DNA from 2 places in the Fictibacillus sp. 5RED26 genome. Region 2 is predicted to be linked to the other one. Evidence: riboswitches for the same ligand, from Rfam matches in the RefSeq annotation. Region 2 holds a riboswitch; the other holds the start of a gene.

Region 1 (9,858 bases), on a different contig from region 2:
CTTGGTGGTGCAACAGCTACTATCTCAACAAGTATTCTGCTTCTGTTATTTCTCCCTATGCATTTAAAGTCTTGGGGAATTGTTTGTATGCTGTCATTATTGTTCAGCCACATTCCTGTTGCGATTTCTAAGAAAATGTACCCGAGAAAAAGACCCTATTTAAGCCTTCCAGATACAAACATCGGCGATAACCCATTAAAAGATCATTCTTTTCCATCCGGTCATACAACAGCTGTATTTTCAATCGTAACGCCTTTAATACTATTGAATCCGTTTATCGGTATATTTTTATTAGTCGCCGCTCTTTTAGTGGCCATCTCCCGTATGTATCTAGGTCTTCACTATCCATCTGATGTACTTGCAGGAATGATTCTAGGCATCAGCTCCAGCTTCTTTTCTTTGTTCTTAGTTAATAGCTTTGTCTTGCCTTATTTCTTATAAAAAGGAGATGAAGAAATGAAGCTTGCTCTTTTTTCTGATACGTTCCACCCACAAATTAACGGAGTTGCTCGTACGTTAAAAAGATTTACGAGTTATCTAGAAACCAATGGAGTTGATTATAAAGTTATCATGCCTTCATTTGAAGATGTTCAAGAAACAGAGGGCAAACAGTATTATGCCATGAAAAGCCTGCCACTCTTTCTATATCCAGAGTGCAGGCTTGCCATACCTCAGTTTAAAGCCTTGAACGATGAACTGAATACATTTAAACCTGATCTCCTCCATATAGCGACTCCTTTTAATATTGGTCTGTTCGGAATGAGATACGGTAAAAAAGAAAGCATTCCCATGGTTGCCTCCTATCATACTCATTTTGACCGCTACCTTGCTTACTACCATCTAGATTTCTTATCCCCCTTGCTCTGGCGTTATCTGCAATGGTTTCATAAACCTTTTGAAAAGATCTTTGTTCCAAGTGAAGAAACACGGAAGATTTTATACACAAAAAGCTTTACTTCTATTGAAATATGGTCCAGAGGAGTTGACTGTATGATGTTCACACCTCAAAATCGAGATTTCCATGTTCGTGAAGAATATAAGATCACACAGAAGTATATCTTCTTGTTCGTGGGAAGACTAGCACCTGAAAAGGATCTAAACATCCTCAAAGAAATGATAGATAAGCTGCCATCCCCTTTGAGCGAGAATGTTCATTGGCTGATTGTGGGTGACGGACCAAGTCGACGTGATGTCGAACAGTGGGAAACTGAATATAGCAATGTAACATGTGCAGGCTATCTATCTGGAGAAGATCTTGCGCGGGTTTATGCTTCAGCCGACCTTTTCGTCTTCCCTTCTTCTACAGAGACGTTCGGCAATGTTGTTTTAGAAGCAGCTGCCTCTGGGTTACCTGCTATCGTGTCTGATTCTGGCGGAGTAGCTGAAATTGTTCAAGACGGTGTAACGGGTAGAATCTGCAAAGCTAGAGAAGCTGATTCATTCATACAAAATATCGTTTCTATTTTGGAAGATCCTATGCTCTTAGGCTCTATGAAACGAAAAGCAAGAAATTATGCGATGACTCAATCTTGGTCAGCTATTTTCGGGAACCTTTTAATGCAGTATGAAGAAGTTATTTATACGAAAAATAAAAATAAAACGATCATTGCGTAGCAGATGAATAGTTAATAAGATATGAAAATACGAGGATAAAATAAACGTATCTTCCAAATGAACATTAGCGATTAAGATGTTCGTTTGGAAGATACACAATTTTTTTTACGAGGTAATTACAATTATATCCGCAGATAAAAAACATTTATCCGTAAAACTAGCGAATAATTCCGTACATAAAATTTTTTATCCGATTTTCGACATAATCTTCTAAAATAACTAAAAAAACCAGACTCCCAAAAGGAAGTCTGGTTTAACATGTTATTAAATATTTGCTTGTTTCTTAAGCTCTGCAGCCTTATCTGTGTTCTCCCAAGGAAGGTTGATGTCAGTACGTCCAAAGTGGCCGTATGCAGCAGTTTGCTTGTAGATCGGACGGCGAAGATCAAGCATCTTAATGATTCCAGCCGGACGAAGGTCGAAGTTGTTGCGAACTAGTTCTACAAGAACTTCTTCAGAAACTTTACCTGTTTCAAACGTGTTTACAGCGATTGATACTGGTTGAGCAACACCAATTGCATAAGCAAGCTGAACTTCAACTTTGTCAGCAAGACCTGATGCTACGATGTTTTTAGCAACATAACGAGCAGCATAAGCAGCAGAACGGTCAACTTTAGTTGCGTCCTTACCAGAGAATGCACCACCACCGTGACGAGCATATCCACCGTATGTATCTACGATGATTTTACGGCCAGTAAGTCCAGCATCACCTTGTGGTCCGCCGATTACGAAACGGCCCGTTGGGTTGATGAAGTATTTTGTGTTCTCGTCGATTAGTTCAGCAGGAACAACCGGCGTGATTACTTTTTCTTTGATGTCTCTTTGAATTTCTTCAAGTGTGTTCTCAGGGTGGTGCTGAGTAGAAATTACGATTGTGTCAATACGAACAGGTTTGTCGTTCTCATCATATTCAACAGTTACTTGAGTTTTTCCATCTGGACGCAAGTAAGGAATCTCTTCAGACTTACGAACCTCTGTAAGACGACGAGATAATTTATGAGCTAGTGAGATTGGTAGAGGCATAAGCTCTTCTGTCTCGTTACAAGCATATCCGAACATTAGACCTTGGTCACCTGCACCGATCGCTTCGATCTCAGCATCTGTCATAGAACCTTCTCTTGCTTCAAGAGCTTGGTCAACACCCATCGCGATATCAGCAGATTGCTCATCGATAGAAGTTAGTACTGCACATGTTTCAGAATCGAAACCATATTTGGCACGGTCATAACCGATTTCTTTAATTGTCTCACGTACAACTTTTGGGATATCTACATAAGTAGAAGTTGTGATCTCACCTGCAACAAGTACAAGACCTGTAGTTACAGATGTTTCACATGCTACACGAGCATTTGCATCATTAGCTAAAATTTCATCTAGAATCGCATCTGAGATTTGGTCACAGATTTTATCTGGATGGCCTTCTGTAACGGATTCTGATGTAAATAAACGACGACTAACTTTTTTGGACAAGTTAATATCCTCCCTTTAACTGCTTTTGAGTATGATACGGTACTTTATTCTTATCTATTTTACACAGTTTATGTTCTTAACCTGAAAAAGGCATAAAAAAAGCCCTTCCCTGTCTCACATACATTCACGAGGGAAAAGGTTTATAAAACCAAAATGCCTTCAACCTCTTATTGTCCAAGGTTATTTTCACCTTGCAGGTTAGCACCTTTTCATTTCCAGTAGCGTTATTATTGCCACTTTCATGTCGGTTGCTGGGTTTCATAGGGCCTGTCCCTCCACCTACTCAGAATAAGAGTAGCCGTTCTCGAAATATGATAGCGTAATGCTTCACCTCTGTCAATAGAAAACCCTATGAATAGCAATAAGTTTGGAGTATTATATTCTATAGAATGAAAGCGTTTTAAATAAGATGGATAATTCACAACATTTTGTTCTTTTTTTCAGAAGTAAGAACTTTTTTGATGCACTTTCATAAAATAGTATACATTATTTAAATCAATGTGTTATACTAATTTTCGAATATATCACTCTAGGATAAAGGATGGTACTGTCTCATATGAATACATTGGAATTTACGACAACCTTAAACGATCTTGTGACCCGTGAAACAACTCACCAGAACTTACCTGTTCCGGTTTTAGTAGAAAAATCTCTTCAACGCAACGAGGGCATCCTTACATCCACAGGAGCACTTCAAGCTACAACGGGGAAATACACAGGCCGTTCCCCTGAGGATAAATTTATCGTTGAAGATGCTTCCATTAAAGATTCAATCGATTGGGGAAAGGTAAATAAACCATTTTCACCAGAAAACTTTGATAAATTATACAAAAAAGTACTCAATTACTTAAGCAATAAAGAAGAACTATTCGTATTTAAAGGGTTTGCTGGTGCGGACCGCGAGTATCGCCTTCCTATCCAAGTAATTAACGAGTATGCATGGCATAACCTTTTTGCTCACCAAATGTTTGTGCGCCCGAACCACGATGAGCTAGGTTCTCATGAATCTCAATTCACAGTGATTTCAGCACCAGGATTTCAAGCTAATCCGGCTGAAGATGGAACTAACTCAGAAACATTTATTATCGTCTCTTTTGAAAAGAAAATTGTCCTTATCGGTGGTACTGAGTACGCAGGTGAAATCAAAAAATCTGTATTTTCTGTCATGAACTACATCCTTCCTGAAAAAGGCATTCTGTCTATGCACTGCTCTGCCAACGTTGGGAATGAAGGAGATGTAGCTTTATTCTTCGGACTATCTGGTACTGGTAAAACTACATTATCAGCAGATCCGAACCGTCGCTTAATCGGAGATGATGAGCATGGTTGGGCTAACACCGGTGTCTTTAATATCGAAGGTGGATGTTATGCTAAAACAATCGATCTTTCTAAAGAAAAAGAACCACAGATCTGGAATGCGATTCGTTTTGGAAGCGTTTTAGAGAATGTTATGATCGATCCCGTTACAAGAGAAGCGGATTATAAAGATTCTTCACTAACAGAAAACACACGTGCTGCTTATCCTGTTGATGCTATTCCTAATATTATTCAACCAAGTGTCGCAGGACACCCGAATACAATCATCTTCTTAACTGCTGATGCATTCGGTGTACTGCCTCCGATCAGCAAACTTACTAAAGAACAAGCGATGTATCATTTCCTATCAGGATACACGAGCAAACTTGCAGGAACAGAAAGAGGCGTAACATCACCACAAGCTACTTTCTCAACTTGCTTTGGCGCACCATTCCTGCCACTTCCTGCTACCGTTTATGCTGAGATGCTTGGCAAGAAAATTGATCAGCACAACGTTCAAGTTTACCTTGTTAACACAGGCTGGTCTGGTGGAGAGTACGGTATTGGAAGTCGTATGAACCTAGGTCATACACGTGCAATGGTGCTGGCTGCTCTAGAAGGCGAACTTGCCTCAGTTGAAACAGTAGTAGATCCTATTTTTGGGCTTCATATCCCAACACATTGCCCTGGGGTACCAGACCAAGTTCTTCAACCGAAGAAAACATGGAGTGATCAAGACGCTTATGATGTGAAAGCGAAAGAACTTGCTGGTCAATTTAATGCGAACTTTGAAAAATTCAAGTCTGTATCAGCTGAGATTTCTAAAGCTGGACCGCTCGTTTAATACACGGAATAATGACCTTCCATTCTAGCGATGGAAGGTTTTTTTCATTTATGAAAAGGAGCTAAAATCTCATTCAGCTCCTTTTCCATGTCCTTTCATCCATGCGCATAAAGCATATGTAATCTTCCGGTTCTCTTTTGGAGGAAAATAATGGGTGTACTCCGGATAGATCCATGTTTCACATGGCTTTTTGAGTTCTTTTAATCTTTTTTCTATCTTAAGTGTGTGTTCGACCGTTACATTCTCATCCTTCATACCGTGAACGCAAAGTAAGGGTGTATCTAATTCTTCACAATAATTAAGCGGCGATCGCCATTCAAATTCTTCTGGATATTTCTCTGGTGTTCCTCCAATAACTCTCTTCATCATCCTGCGCAGATCCTCTCTCTCTGCATACGTGATAGCCATATCAGTCACACCGCCCCATGTTACGACAGAACGTATCTCAGGATATTTCATTGCCGTAAACAAGGCCATAGGACCGCCACGAGAAAATCCGAACACATGAATGTCCTCTTCATCTACTTTTGGAAACTGCTTCAAAACTTCATAAGCTGCAAATGCATCTGTTCGATCTTCCCCAGCAAAATCTTCGTTGCCTTCCCCCCCTAGATTTCCACGATAATAGGGAGCCATCACAACAAATCCTTGTGAGGCAAACTGAATGATCCTAGCAATTCTGACCATGCCAACGGACTTGATTCCGCCCCTGAGATAAAGGAAACCCGGAAAAGGTCCTTTCCCTTCTGGTAATGCTGCTAGTCCTTTTATTTTTAACCCATCATTTAAATAAGTAACTACATACAAACGAATGGTAGGATGCGGAGAAGGAAATCGCTGCCACTCTATCATTTTTGCCTTTTTCATTCCTACACTCCTTTATTTTTGTGGGCAAACACACATTTGCACCAATCACATACATTATTACATAAAAGTCATGACTTCATTCCTATGTGCAGGAGGATCCAAGATGAAATATTTCAAAAGAAAACTAATGCTACTTTTTACTTGTTTACTAGCTTTCTCCATGCTACTGGCAGGGTGCAATACCTCAAGCCCTAAAAAAGATAAGATCAGAATCGCCGAAGTAACACGATCTATTTTTTACGCTCCACAATATGTTGCCATAGAAAAAGGCTTTTTTAAAGAAGAAGGTTTGGACGTTGAGCTGACTACGACCTGGGGCGGCGACAAAACGATGACGGCTCTTCTATCTGATGGAGCAGACGTAGCACTCGTTGGTTCTGAAACAACAATCTATGTACATGCACAAGAATCGACTGACCCTGTTATTAACTTTGCACAACTCACTCAGACAGACGGTACTTTCTTGGTTGCAAGGAAAAAGCCGGAATTCTTTTCGTGGGATCAATTAAAAGGCAGTACTTTCTTAGGTCAGCGTAAAGGTGGAATGCCACAGATGGCAGGTGAGTTTGGAATAAAGAAACACGGAATCGATCCTAAGAATGATCTAACAATGATTCAAAATATTGATTTTGCCAATATTGCAAACGCCTTTGCATCTGGAACTGGAGATTACGTTCAATTATTCGAGCCGCAAGCAAGTCTTTTTGAGCAAGAAGGAATTGGGCACATTGTCGCTTCGTTCGGTGCAGAGTCCGGGAAGATTCCTTATACAACATTCATGTCAAAACAAAGCTATATAAAAGAAAACAAAGAAACATTGGAGAAATTTACAAAAGGCTTATATAAAGCGCAGTTATGGGTCGAGAACCATTCGGCAAAAGAGATCGCAAAAGTAATCGCACCATATTTTGAAGATACCCCTGTGGAACTTATTGAAACCGTTGTGGACCGATACAAGAATCAACACAGTTTCGCTCTTAACCCGATATTAGATGAAGAAGAGTGGAACAACTTACAGACCATTATGGATGAAGCGGGAGAACTTCCGAAGAAAGTGGATTATAACATTCTTGTTGATACTCAAATAGCTAAGAAAGCCATTAAATAAGAGAACTTACGTCTCTGCATAATGAGACGGCTACAAAAATGAGCTTCTTGTTGCATTTTTACACGAGAAGCTTTACTGATGATTTGCTGAGATTACAAATAAAAAATCAGGAGGGATCGTCGTGGCTTTATTACAACTAAAATCTGTCGGGCAAACTTACTTTTCAAAAACGTCTGCCACAACGGCCTTAGAAGATATTTCGCTTTCTGTACAAGAAGGCGAGTTTATATCCTTACTGGGACCAAGCGGGTGCGGTAAATCTACACTTCTATCTATGATCGCTGGTCTATTAACACCAACGGTTGGATCGGTAATGGTGAATAATCAACAAATTACTTCTCCGCACCCAAAAATCGGTTACATGCTACAGCAAGACTATCTATTTCCATGGAAAACGATCCAGGATAACATAACGCTTGGTTTAAAACTGAGGAATCAGCATTCCTTAGAAAACGTTCAATCCGCTATACGACTTCTTAAAGAGATCGGGCTTGATCATACATTAACAAAATTTCCTTCAGAGCTTTCTGGAGGTATGAGACAGAGGGTGGCGCTCGTTCGCACACTCGCTACACAGCCTAAGATTCTCTTGCTTGATGAGCCCTTCTCAGCACTCGATTACCAAACAAAGTTAAAGCTTGAAGATCTCGTATCCTCAACTCTAAAAGAACATGGAAAAACAGCTATCTTAGTTACGCATGATATCGGTGAGGCCATCGCGATGAGTGATACTGTTATCCTGTTATCAACAAATCCTGGACGTATTTTCAGGACGTTTAAAATGCCAGAAACATTAAGAGATCTCCCTCCCTTTGAAGCTCGTCAGCATCCAGACTTTTCAGCAACCTTTCAGCAAATATGGGAGGAGTTGGAGCACATTGAACAAAACGATAAAGAGTAAGATTCACCACGAGTATCTTGAATCGATAAGAAAAGAAAATCGAAATATACGTCTTGTTCAACTATTTATTTTTATCAGCTTTTTCTTGTTATGGGAAGTTGCCTCTCTACGAGGTTGGATCAATCCTTTACTGTTTAGTTCACCAACGAAGATAGGGTCTCTTTTTATAGAAAAGGTTAGTGATGGATCACTTTATATTCACGTAATATTCACTCTAGGCGAGACCGTATTAGGATTTATATTAGGTACACTGCTTGGGACTTTACTTGCAGCCCTGCTTTGGTGGTCTCCATTTCTATCTAGAGTCCTTGATCCCTATCTTGTTGTTTTAAACGCCATGCCTAAAGTAGCGTTAGGGCCAATATTGATCGTTGCGATCGGCCCGAACTTCGGTTCAATCATCGCTATGGGAATTTTAATCTCGATCATCATTACGACCCTCGTCGTCTATACGGCGTTTCAAAATGTGGACCCTAACTATATTAAAGTGGTTCGATCTTTTGGAGGAAATAAAAAACAGTGCTTTAAGGAGGTAATCCTTCCAGCCTGTTTTCCGAATATCATATCATCTTTAAAAGTAAATGTGGGGTTGTCATGGGTAGGTGTTATCGTAGGTGAGTTCCTTGTCTCAAAACAAGGCTTAGGGTACATGATTATCTACGGATTCCAAGTCTTTAACTTCACACTCGTGCTGATGAGTCTCTTGATCATTGCCGTTATGGCTACCATCATGTATCAAGGAGTCGAATGGCTTGAGCGAAAACTTATTAAACACCGAATATGATCTAACAATCTAGGCCAGGGAATGCAGAAGGGCGTATTTCATGCTCTCCTTTAGCACCTGGTCTTTCATCATAAAACTGAACGCCTTATCAGTGGATACATCTTCAGGTAACTCACTCATTAAGACTGGCCCGTTCGTTTCAAAATAACGATGTTTTAAAAGAATCTTATCCACAGTCGCAACATAAATATTCTTAATGATCTTTCCGCCTTTACCATCGACAAAGTACTGACCAATATACTTAAGATCGGATACTCTTCCACCCGTTTCTTCAAAAACTTCCCGAACTGCTGCTTCGTCTGCGGTTTCTCCTGGTTCTACTTTTCCACCTGGAAATTCAATTCCACGTCTCGGATGTTCTGTCAGCAACCATTGATCTTTAAATTTACACAAACACCACACATGTTTAGGCGTATCCGAAAAGGGGTGGTCTGAAAACGACAATTGTACAGTGTTGTTATAAAAATCTTTAAATGTAATTATATCCATCACACTACTCCATCTCGACTGTTTCCTTTATTGTAAAGTTCACAACATTTAAAGTCCATTTGTTTTAATTGCTACTCTTTATACGTACACTTCTAAAGAGCTATTAACTTCCTCTTTCTATTATGTAACAATCCTAGTCTATTCAATCTAATCGTAAAAAAACATGGGTGGTAAAACCCATGTTTAATCTACTGATGCAAATGTAATAATCCATTTCCCGTTCATATACTCAAATCCTAATGTAATTTCATAAGAACCATAAAGATCAGACTCATTTTTTTGGTGAACTCTATAAGAATGATCTGAAAGCTGTTTAATTATTACAGGTTCACTTTCTTCTAACCATGGTGGAAGTTCAGTTGGAATAATATACAAGGAGCTTTCTCGTTCCTCAAATAATCCATCCGTATAATACGTAGCTAGATCTTTAGACACAAAATTCGTTAAGTATGTCATATATTCTTCTTTATTAGAATAATTTAAAA
Region 2 (9,858 bases):
TCGCGGTTGGAAACGAAACTGTTATTGAATCTATTAACCTTCTTCAAGATCATTTTTATGTAAGCTTGTTCGGAGCTGTCCAGCACGCGGCGGCTGAGGCATTGAACGGACCACAGCAATGTGTGGATGAACTGGTAGATACATATGAACGTCGCCGAAACGCATTCATCGGACGTTTGAATGAAAACGGCTGGAAGGTAGAATCGCCAAAAGGTTCATTTTTCTGCTGGCTGCCTGTACCTGATGGGTATACTTCTGAAACTTTCGCAGACTATTTGCTAGAGAAAGCACACGTCGTAGTCGCGCCAGGCATCGGATTCGGAAGCGAAGGCGATCGGTATGTACGTGCCGGCCTACTAACATCAGAAGAACGTCTGATAGAGGCTGCTGATCGGATTGCTAAATTGATTTAAATTAGTTTTTTGAAAATTTTTTGTTAATAGTGTGTACCTTCATTGACAGTTGATTGCAGTGCAAGATGCGAGACTCCTGGGGGACGAGTGTGTCAGGTGAGACCCTTAAGGGCGCAACGCGGCAAGGGGCTCACCGCACGCCCCCCGGAAAGCGAGCATCTGGAACGGAAATCAATTGCTTTCAAGGGTTGACAGATCCTTCATACCCTGTCATAATCACAATTAAAATTATATTCTAACAATTTGCACTCTTATTAAGAGCAGGTGGAGGGACTAGCCCGATGAAACCCGGCAACCATTCAGTTAATTTAGCTTAACTGAAAACGGTGCTAATTCTTGCAGTCGAACGTTGACTGAGAGATAAGAGGAAGTGGAACTGTCAATATGTAGACACCCCTTCCTCGTGAAGGGGTTTTTTGTGTTTTTGAAAGGAGAACGACAAACATGAGTAAAATTACAGCGACGTACTTAGTACATGATAAGAAAGAAAACTTACAAAAAAAAGCGGAAGGAATTGCACTAGGACTTACAGTAGGTTCTTGGACAGAACTTCCTCAAATTGAGAAAGAGCAGCTAAAAAAACATAAAGGGATTGTGGAAGAAGTCATTGAACTTCCTGAAGATCCACTTGCTGATCAATTTTTAGGAAGTAAAAGAACTAAGGGCTTGCTTAAGATTTCCTATCCATCAGCAAACTTTTCAAATGATATTCCAGCAATTCTAACGACGGTTTTCGGTAAACTTTCGTTAGATGGTGAGATCAAGCTCATAGATTTAGAGTTTGATAGAGAGCTAGAAAAACAATTTCCTGGTCCTAAGTTTGGAATAACAGGAATTCGAGATATCTTAGGCGTACATAACCGTCCACTAGTTATGAGTATTTTTAAAGGGGTACTCGGAAAAGATCTATCATTCTTCAAGCAGCAATTATATGAGCAGGCTTTAGGTGGGGTAGATCTTGTAAAAGATGATGAAATTCTTTTTGAGAACCCACTCACTCCTTTTGAAGAAAGAGTGAAAATCGCTAAAGAAGTATTAAAGTCTGTTCACGAGCGAACAGGCGAAAAGACGCTCTACGCAGTTAACTTAACAGGCAGAACGAGTGAACTTCGAGATAAAGCGAGGCGCGCAGCAGAATTAGGAGCAAACGCATTACTATTTAACGTTTTATCTTACGGACCAGATGTATTGCAAGAACTGGCCGAAGATAAAGAGATTCCACTACCGATCATGGCTCATCCTGCACTATCCGGAGCTATAGGGTCATCATCACTTTACGGAATTGGTTACTCAGTATTACTAGGCAAATTGCTTCGTTATGCAGGAGCAGATCTTGTGTTGTTCCCATCACCATATGGAAGTGTAGCACTTGATCGTCAAGAAACATTAAGCATTGCGGATGCCTTAACAACAGATAGCATCTCATTAAACAAATCGTTTCCAGTCCCTTCAGCTGGTATCCATCCAGGACTAACACCGGTTTTATACAATGACTTTGGTTTGGACAGCGTTATAAATGCAGGTGGAGGCATACATGGTCACCCAGATGGAGCTGCTGGTGGAGCACGTGCTTTCCGTCAGGCGATAGATGCCGTTGTTAAAGGAGAAGACTTTGAAAGTTTTGCTGAAAAACATGCAGAACTTCAAAAAGCATTAGAGCTTTGGGGTGGTGTTCCTGTAAAATGACAACTCAACACCGATCGGTAATCTTTTGTGATTTTGATGGGACTGTTACCGAAAAAGATAACATCGTCGCCATCATGGAAGAATTTTCACCTGAGGGATGGCAGCCGATCGTAAATGAAATCTTGAATGAAACGATCTCGATTCGAGAAGGTGTAGGAAAAATGTTTTCCAGAATTCCTTCGAATAAAAAGAAAGAGATTATTGAATTCGTTTTAACACGTTCTAAGATTAGAGATGGCTTTCAGGAATTTATTCAATTTACTCAAAGCGAGAGAATTCCATTATACATCGTTAGTGGTGGCATTGATTTTTTTGTTCATCCTGTTTTAGAAAACAAGCTAGATTCACAATACGTATTTTGTAATGCCAGTGACTTTACCAGTGACACGATAAAAATCACTTGGCCGAACGCATGTGATGATCAATGTGATAATGATTGTGGGTGTTGCAAACCTTCTGTTATCAGACGACTGGAAGAGAAGTATCCCCGAACAGAAAAGATTGTGATCGGTGATTCAATTACTGATCTTCAAGCTTCTAAGATGGCTGATGTTGTTTTCGCAAGAGATTATCTGATTGAAAAATGCGAAGAAAACCAAATACCCTATACTTCATTTGAAACGTTTCATGACATCATTCATGTCTTAGAGAAAAGAGGTGTGAAAAGTTGAGTAAACATCAGCGATGGATTGAGCTTGCAGATGTAAAGGATGAGCTGGCTTCACGGAACTGGTTTCCCGGAACAAGTGGTAACGTTTCAATTAAAGTAAGTGACACACCGCTCAACTTTTATGTTTCTGCAAGTGGAAAAGATAAAACAAAACGTACCTCTGAAGACTTTCTTTTAGTAGATCAGTATGGGGATCCGGTAGAAGAAACGCATTTAAAAGCTTCAGCAGAAACAGGCATTCATTGTGAAGTCTATCGATTAACGGATGCAGGCTGCTGTTTACACGTTCACACCGTAGATAATAATTTAATCTCTGAGTTATATGGTGATGTAGGAGAGATTACGTTTCAAGGTCAAGAACTGATAAAAGCTTTTGGAATATGGGAAGAAGAAGGAAGTATCACGGTTCCTATCGTTGAAAATTACGGTGACCTTTCGAAGCTGTCAGAAGCGGTAGGTGCTGTTATAAATACGGATACCAAAGCTGTCCTGATCCGCAATCATGGTATTACCGTATGGGGCAGAAATGCTTTTGAAGCGAAGAAACACCTAGAAGCTTTCGAGTTTCTGTTCTCTTACCATATCAAATTACAAACTTTAAACGTTTTAAATAAAAATCAATCATCTGGAGGCGTTAAAAATGGCACAACTACGATTTCATGATAACAACGAAAGAATTGAACAACAAAGCGAGGTAGAATCGTACTTAAACTCACAGGAAGTTATTTACGAAAAGTGGGACATTGAAAAACTTCCGTCACACCTTCGTGAAAATTTTTCGTTAAGTGATGAGGACAAAGAAGAAGTGATTCAAACCTTCCGCAGTGAGATCGATGATATCTCTGAGCGCAGAGGGTATGTAACAGAAGATGTTATCTCCCTTTCTGATGCGACACCAAATTTAGATGAGCTTTTGAAAAACTTCTTAGCAGAACATCATCACACAGATGATGAAGTACGATTTATCGTTTCTGGACATGGAATCTTTGCGATCGAAGGACCTAATGGAAGGTTCTTTGATGTAGAGCTTGAGCCGGGAGATCTAATCTCCGTTCCAGAAAATTTCCGTCACTATTTCACGCTGCAAGAAGATCGTAAAGTAGTAGCGGTCCGCATCTTTAAATCAAAAGAAGGCTGGGTACCGATCTACGATAAACAGCCACAAGAAGCAAAATAATAAACCTGGCACACCATTTTATTTGAATGAAATGGTGTGTTTTCTTTTGTAATGAGAGAGTAGTTGGCAAGTTCAGGCGCTCGTCCGGCGGCTGACAAGCACGCTGGACGAGCGCCATACAGAAAATACGAGCAAAGAAAAAGCATCGGATTCTAATAACCGATGCTTTTTCAAATTCCTCATTATTTTAAAGCTCTTTTGATTTTCTTAGATTGATTAAACGATAGGTGTGCAGGGCGATAACCTTGAGAACCGCATATACTGGAACGGCTAGAATCAATCCAAGGAGACCACCTAGGCTTCCTGCAACAAGCAAGATTGAAATAATGGTAAGCGGATGGATATCCAGCTTTTTACCCATAACTTGCGGAGAGATAACATTACCTTCAATCTGCTGAGCTATAACCATAACGACTAGTACTTTGATGACCATCGCCGGCGAGTCAACGACCGCTACGATCAGTGCAGGAACGACTCCTATTATCGGGCCAAGAAACGGAATAACATTTGTGAACATCGCGATGATGGCTAAGATCAGTGAATACTCGATTCCAATTACAAGGTATCCAATATAGAGCATGGTTCCCACACAGACACTGACCAGGATTTGTCCTTGGATGTATGAACTAAGGGCAATGTCCATGTCTTTTAGGATTTTTGTTCCATTCGTACGCTGTCTTTCAGGAAGCGTTTGAAGCACCATCTGTGGAGCTTTTTCACCTTCTTTTAGCATGTAATAGAGAATGAAAGGAACGGTAACAAAAATCATAATAATGTTTGTGATGATTCCAATAAAGTTTGCGATGTTCGTACCAATTGTTTGAACACTCGTAGACAAATATGCAGTCACTTTATCAGAGATTTCTTTCACATCAAATTGGTCACTTTCTTGGAAACGGCTTACCCATTCATTTTGCTGTAAATCATTTAGCTTAGAACGAATAGCATCGATTAAAGCAGGTGTATTCTCAATTAAATTACTTACCTGTCTTTGTAATATCGGACCAATAGAATAGAATAGCAATACGAAAAGTCCGATCGCAAGCAGATAGATGAGAAGGATGGATAACACCTTCGGAACATTTCGCTTATGTAAGAACTGAACGACTGGCCGGAACAGATAATAAAGAACACCGCCAAGTAAAAACGGGAAAAATAACGTTTGAACGAGAACGACGATCGGCCTGAAAATAAAATCAATCTTGGTTCCTACTAGAATGATTAAAAAAATGAGGAGAAATCCGTAACCGATACGAAAAAATTTCGACTGTGGCATTTAATGATCACCTTTATCTTCTGAAATATGTATTCATTATATACAACTTATAAGAACATACACAAATTTTAAAAAAACACCCGTACAAGGATAAAAGCATATGCTGAGTAATGGGCATAGATACTAGAAATGGAGTTTGTACAGAAAGGATGAAACCAATGTGCGGAATAACGGGTTGGGCAGATTGGAATCGTAACCTCACACATGAAAAAAATATATTAATTAAGATGGCCTCACCATTATCAAAAAGAGGACCAGACGCACTTAATGTATGGAGTACCACACATGCAGGTTTTGGTCACGCAAGGTTAGCAGTTGTAGATATTGAAGGCGGCGTTCAGCCGATGACAAGAACGAAGAACAAATCGAATTATACACTTTGCTATAACGGAGAGCTGTACAACACAGAAGATCTCCGGAAAGAACTTTTACAAAGAGGGTACACGTTTGATGGGCATTCCGATACGGAAGTTTTACTTACTTCTTATATGGAGTGGGGAGAGAGTTGTATCGATCGGTTTAATGGAATATTTGCATTTGGAATTTGGGATGAAGAAAAGGAAAGCTTGTTTGTAGCTCGTGATCGATTAGGGGTAAAGCCATTTTTCTATACTGAAAAAGGCGGTATGCTGTTATTTGGGTCTGAAATAAAGTCCATATTAGCTCATCCAGATGTCAAGGCTGAAATAGATCGTGAAGGACTACAAGAAGTTTTCGGTCTAGGACCATCTCGTACCCCGGGTAACGGAGTATATAAAGGGATAAAAGAACTCCGTCCGGCACATGCTGCGACGTATTCAAAAAACGGGCTGAAAATTTGGCGGTATTGGAACGTAGAAAGTAAACCACATCAAGATTCTTTGCAAGATACGGTTGAAAAAGTGAAATATCTCGTGAATGATGCAGTGACGCGACAACTGATTGCAGACGTACCAGTAAGTACTTTTCTTTCTGGCGGTCTCGATTCAAGTGCGATCACCGCAATCGCAGCGAAATATTTTAAAGAAGAAAACAAAGGTGACCTCCATACGTTCAGCATTGATTATGTAGATAATGATAAGTATTTTAAAGCGAGTGATTATCAGCCGAATTCAGATGCATATTGGATCAATCAGATGGTTGAAGCTACAGGCTCTGTTCATCATAGCTGCGTGATTGATAACGAACTATTAATCAATCATTTGCGTGAAGCTGTCACAGTTCGAGATCTGCCAGGAATGGCTGATGTTGATTCTTCACTTTTATGGTTCTGCCGCCAGATTAAACCTCAGTCAACAGTTGCACTTTCAGGAGAATGCGCAGACGAAATCTTTGGTGGGTATCCATGGTTTCATAAAGAGGAACTCTTGCATCGTCCAATGTTTCCGTGGATGCGTTCAACAGAAGCGCGCCAAAATCTTTTACAAGACTCATGGGCTAGCAAGTTGAATCTAGCTTCATATGTTCAGCAACGATACGAAGAAACAGTGAATGAAACGCCTGTTTTAGAAGGAGAATCTAAAATAGAAGCGAGAAGACGTGAAATCTTCTATTTGAATATGATTTGGTTCATGACGACACTGTTGGATCGTAAAGACCGAATGAGTATGGGAGCTTCATTAGAAGTGAGGGTACCTTTTGCAGATCATAGAATTGTAGAATACGCATGGAACATTCCTTGGGACATGAAAATGCTGGATGGAAGAGAGAAGGGAATACTTAGAAAAGCACTTACTGGGGTACTTCCGAATGATGTACTGTATCGAAAAAAGAGCCCTTACCCGAAAACGTTCCATCCGGATTATACGAACGGCGTAAAAGATTGGTTAACAAGCATCGTCGCGAAAAAGAACTCACCATTGTTTGAGGTATTAAACCGAGCACGTGTTCAAGAAATTATTCAAACGAATGGTGAGACGTTTAAAGAGCCTTGGTTTGGTCAACTTATGACCGGCCCCCAATTAATGGCTCATCTTGCGCAGATCGACAGCTGGCTGACCGACTATAATATTAATATCGTAGATTAAACGAAAAAACCGGAAACATTTCTGTTCTCCGGTTTTTTAATTTATGCAGTTGCTTCATGCTTGACGACTAATTGTTTTTGCCATTTTCTTTTTCGCCACCTCGACAGCATAAAGAGTCCCCGCAGCCATTCATCTGCAGTGAAGGCGAGCCAAATCCCTATTAAACCAAGATCGAAAGTAATCCCTAACAAGTATGCGAGTGGTACACTAACTCCCCACATAGAGATGACACCCATAATGACCGGAAACTTAACATCACCTGCAGCTCTCAAACTTGAAATGATAACAAGATTAAAAGAACGGCCAGGTTCGAGCAGGAGCGTTAAGTATAAAAGAATAGTACCCTCCTTAATAATCTCAGGATTATCTGTGAAAATAGATAGAAGTGGCTTTGCGAATAGTGAAGCTATACCTGCCATAAGAAAACTTATGATCATGGCATACGTCTGACTTTTGAGACACATCTTATAAGCAGAGTCGTACGATTTAGCACCGATTAAGTGACCAATTAATATCTGTGTACCTTGGCCGATCGCTACAGCGAAAAGGAAGATAAACATCATAATATTAAAGGTATATACCTTTGTAGTAAGTGCCGTTGTACCAAGCAGCGTGATGAAGAACGTAATCAGCATCTGAGATCCACTATAAGATAGATGCTCTCCAGCTGATGGCAATCCGATTTTTAATACACCCTTTATATGAAAAGGGGATAATTTGAATGAGCTGGAAAAAGGTAACGGTATAGAAGAGCGCTTAAACAACAGATACAGAATTACAAGTAAACCTAAAAATCGGCTAACAGATGTTGAAATCGCTACACCTTCAACACCTAATACTGGAAAACCGAAAGCGCCGAAGATAAATAAATAGTTTCCAAATACGTTCAAGATGTTCATCCCGATCGTGACATACATGGCATCTTTCGTAAAACCGTAGCTTCTAATGGCAGCTCCGATCGTCATAATAACCGATTGGATAAATGAAAATCCTCCTACGATCATTAAATAGCTCGATGCTTCAGCCATCAACTCTGGTGGCGTATTCATCCATGTTAAAAATACATCGCCAAAGACAAGTAATGCAGCGCTTAAGAGTACCCCAAAAAGCAAGTTCCCTAAGATGGCAACGACAGCTACTTCAGCAGCTGTACGTTCAAGTCTAGCACCTATTGCCTGTGCAATAACCACACTCGCTCCTGTTGCAACAAATCCAAACATAACGATTACGATCGATAACAGTTGATTAGTTAGTCCGACAGCAGCCACTGAATGATCAGAATATTGACTGAGCATAAGAGTATCAGCGTTCCCCATCAACATATGAAGCATTATTTCTATAAATATTGGCCACGTTATGGCAAAAAGGGAAAGCTTAGCAGCTTTGTTGCCTTTCATGTAAATCCCTCTCCATCGTGTTTATATTGTATGGTTTTAACATTTACCTATTGTATCAGGTATGAGTAGTTGCTGAAATAAAATCCCCTCACTTTTTACAGTGAGGGGGAACATGTTTATTTTCTTCTATATATACTAAAGCCGTATCCAGGCAAAGATCCTGAGAATGATGACCCCAAAATATGTGTGTAGCCTTCAGGGATATCAATGGAAAAATCAGCGCTTTCTTCACCCGCATTTAAAAGGATCCATACATTTTCCTCATTTGATGAACGCTCATATACTAATGTTTTCTCATTTGCCTTGATAAACTTCATTTCGCCGTCATTGGCTAGAACTTTATGATCTTGACGAAGAGTTAGCAAAGATTGAATATGTTCAAACAGATCTAAATCTTGTTTGTTTTCATCCCATTCCATACATTTTCTGCAACCTGGATCATTACCACCTGTCATACCGATCTCGTCTCCATAATAGATACATGGAGTTCCTTTAAAGGTTAACATCAATAAGAACAATAACTTCATCTTATCCTTATTCTCATCACAGAACGTTAGAACACGTTTTGTATCATGTGAACCTAATAGGTTAAACGCAGCTTCGTTAACATTTTCAGGATACATATGAAGTACAGCCGTCATTTTTTCAGCAAACACTTTTGCATCAATCGTTTCTTTTGCTACAAAATCAAGAGCCGCATTTGTAAATGGATAGTTCATAACGGCGTCGAATTGATCTCCTTGTAGCCAGTTCATGGAATCATGCCAGATCTCACCTAAGATATATGCATCTGGTTTGACAGACTTAACAGCTGTTCTGAATTCTCTCCAAAATGAATGATCAACCTCATTTGCAACATCTAATCTCCATCCATCAATATCAAACTCTTCCACCCAATAGTGAGCGACCTTGAGTAAGTATTCGCGAACCTCTGGGTTTTCAGTGTTCAGTTTCGGCATCGCTTTTTCGAAAGCAAACGTATCATAATTAGGGCGTGGTTCAGTCTGGATTGGAAATTCTCTTAAATGGAACCAATTTTTATAAGAAGAATTCTCTTGATTCTGAAGTACGTCCTGAAATGGTTCAAAATAGTATCCGCTGTGATTAAACACAGCATCGAGCATAACTTTAATTCCGTTCTCATGACAAATTTTTACTAGTTGCTTGAACGTTTCTTTATCACCGAATTGTGGATCGATCTCTAAATAATCAATCGTATCGTACTTGTGATTA

What was found. A riboswitch is a leader RNA that binds a small molecule or an ion and turns the genes downstream of it on or off. The one in region 2 is predicted to bind S-adenosylmethionine.
Region 1: linked by a shared signal. The riboswitch ahead of metK (methionine adenosyltransferase) and the one ahead of IHV10_RS04360 (2,3-diketo-5-methylthiopentyl-1-phosphate enolase) in region 2 are both predicted to bind S-adenosylmethionine.

The regions. Positions count from the first base shown of each region.
Region 1 is NZ_JACZDU010000004.1:270,291-280,148, forward strand. It holds gene IHV10_RS16195 (phosphatase PAP2 family protein) at 1-441, shown strand, start outside; gene IHV10_RS16200 (glycosyltransferase family 4 protein) at 457-1,614, shown strand; gene metK (methionine adenosyltransferase) at 1,879-3,084, opposite strand; SAM riboswitch class I at 3,249-3,379, opposite strand; gene pckA (phosphoenolpyruvate carboxykinase (ATP)) at 3,641-5,224, shown strand; gene IHV10_RS16215 (alpha/beta hydrolase family protein) at 5,294-6,091, opposite strand; gene IHV10_RS16220 (ABC transporter substrate-binding protein) at 6,252-7,199, shown strand; gene IHV10_RS16225 (ABC transporter ATP-binding protein) at 7,321-8,100, shown strand; gene IHV10_RS16230 (ABC transporter permease) at 8,078-8,884, shown strand; gene ytkD (RNA deprotection pyrophosphohydrolase) at 8,894-9,373, opposite strand; gene IHV10_RS16240 (hypothetical protein) at 9,557-9,858, opposite strand, start outside.
Region 2 is NZ_JACZDU010000001.1:829,022-838,879, forward strand. It holds gene IHV10_RS04355 (pyridoxal phosphate-dependent aminotransferase) at 1-413, shown strand, start outside; SAM riboswitch class I at 662-780, shown strand; gene IHV10_RS04360 (2,3-diketo-5-methylthiopentyl-1-phosphate enolase) at 858-2,099, shown strand; gene IHV10_RS04365 (2-hydroxy-3-keto-5-methylthiopentenyl-1-phosphate phosphatase) at 2,096-2,770, shown strand; gene IHV10_RS04370 (methylthioribulose 1-phosphate dehydratase) at 2,767-3,432, shown strand; gene IHV10_RS04375 (1,2-dihydroxy-3-keto-5-methylthiopentene dioxygenase) at 3,410-3,946, shown strand; gene IHV10_RS04380 (AI-2E family transporter) at 4,134-5,222, opposite strand; gene asnB (asparagine synthase (glutamine-hydrolyzing)) at 5,381-7,228, shown strand; gene IHV10_RS04390 (MATE family efflux transporter) at 7,270-8,625, opposite strand; gene IHV10_RS04395 (glycoside hydrolase family 13 protein) at 8,742-9,858, opposite strand, start outside.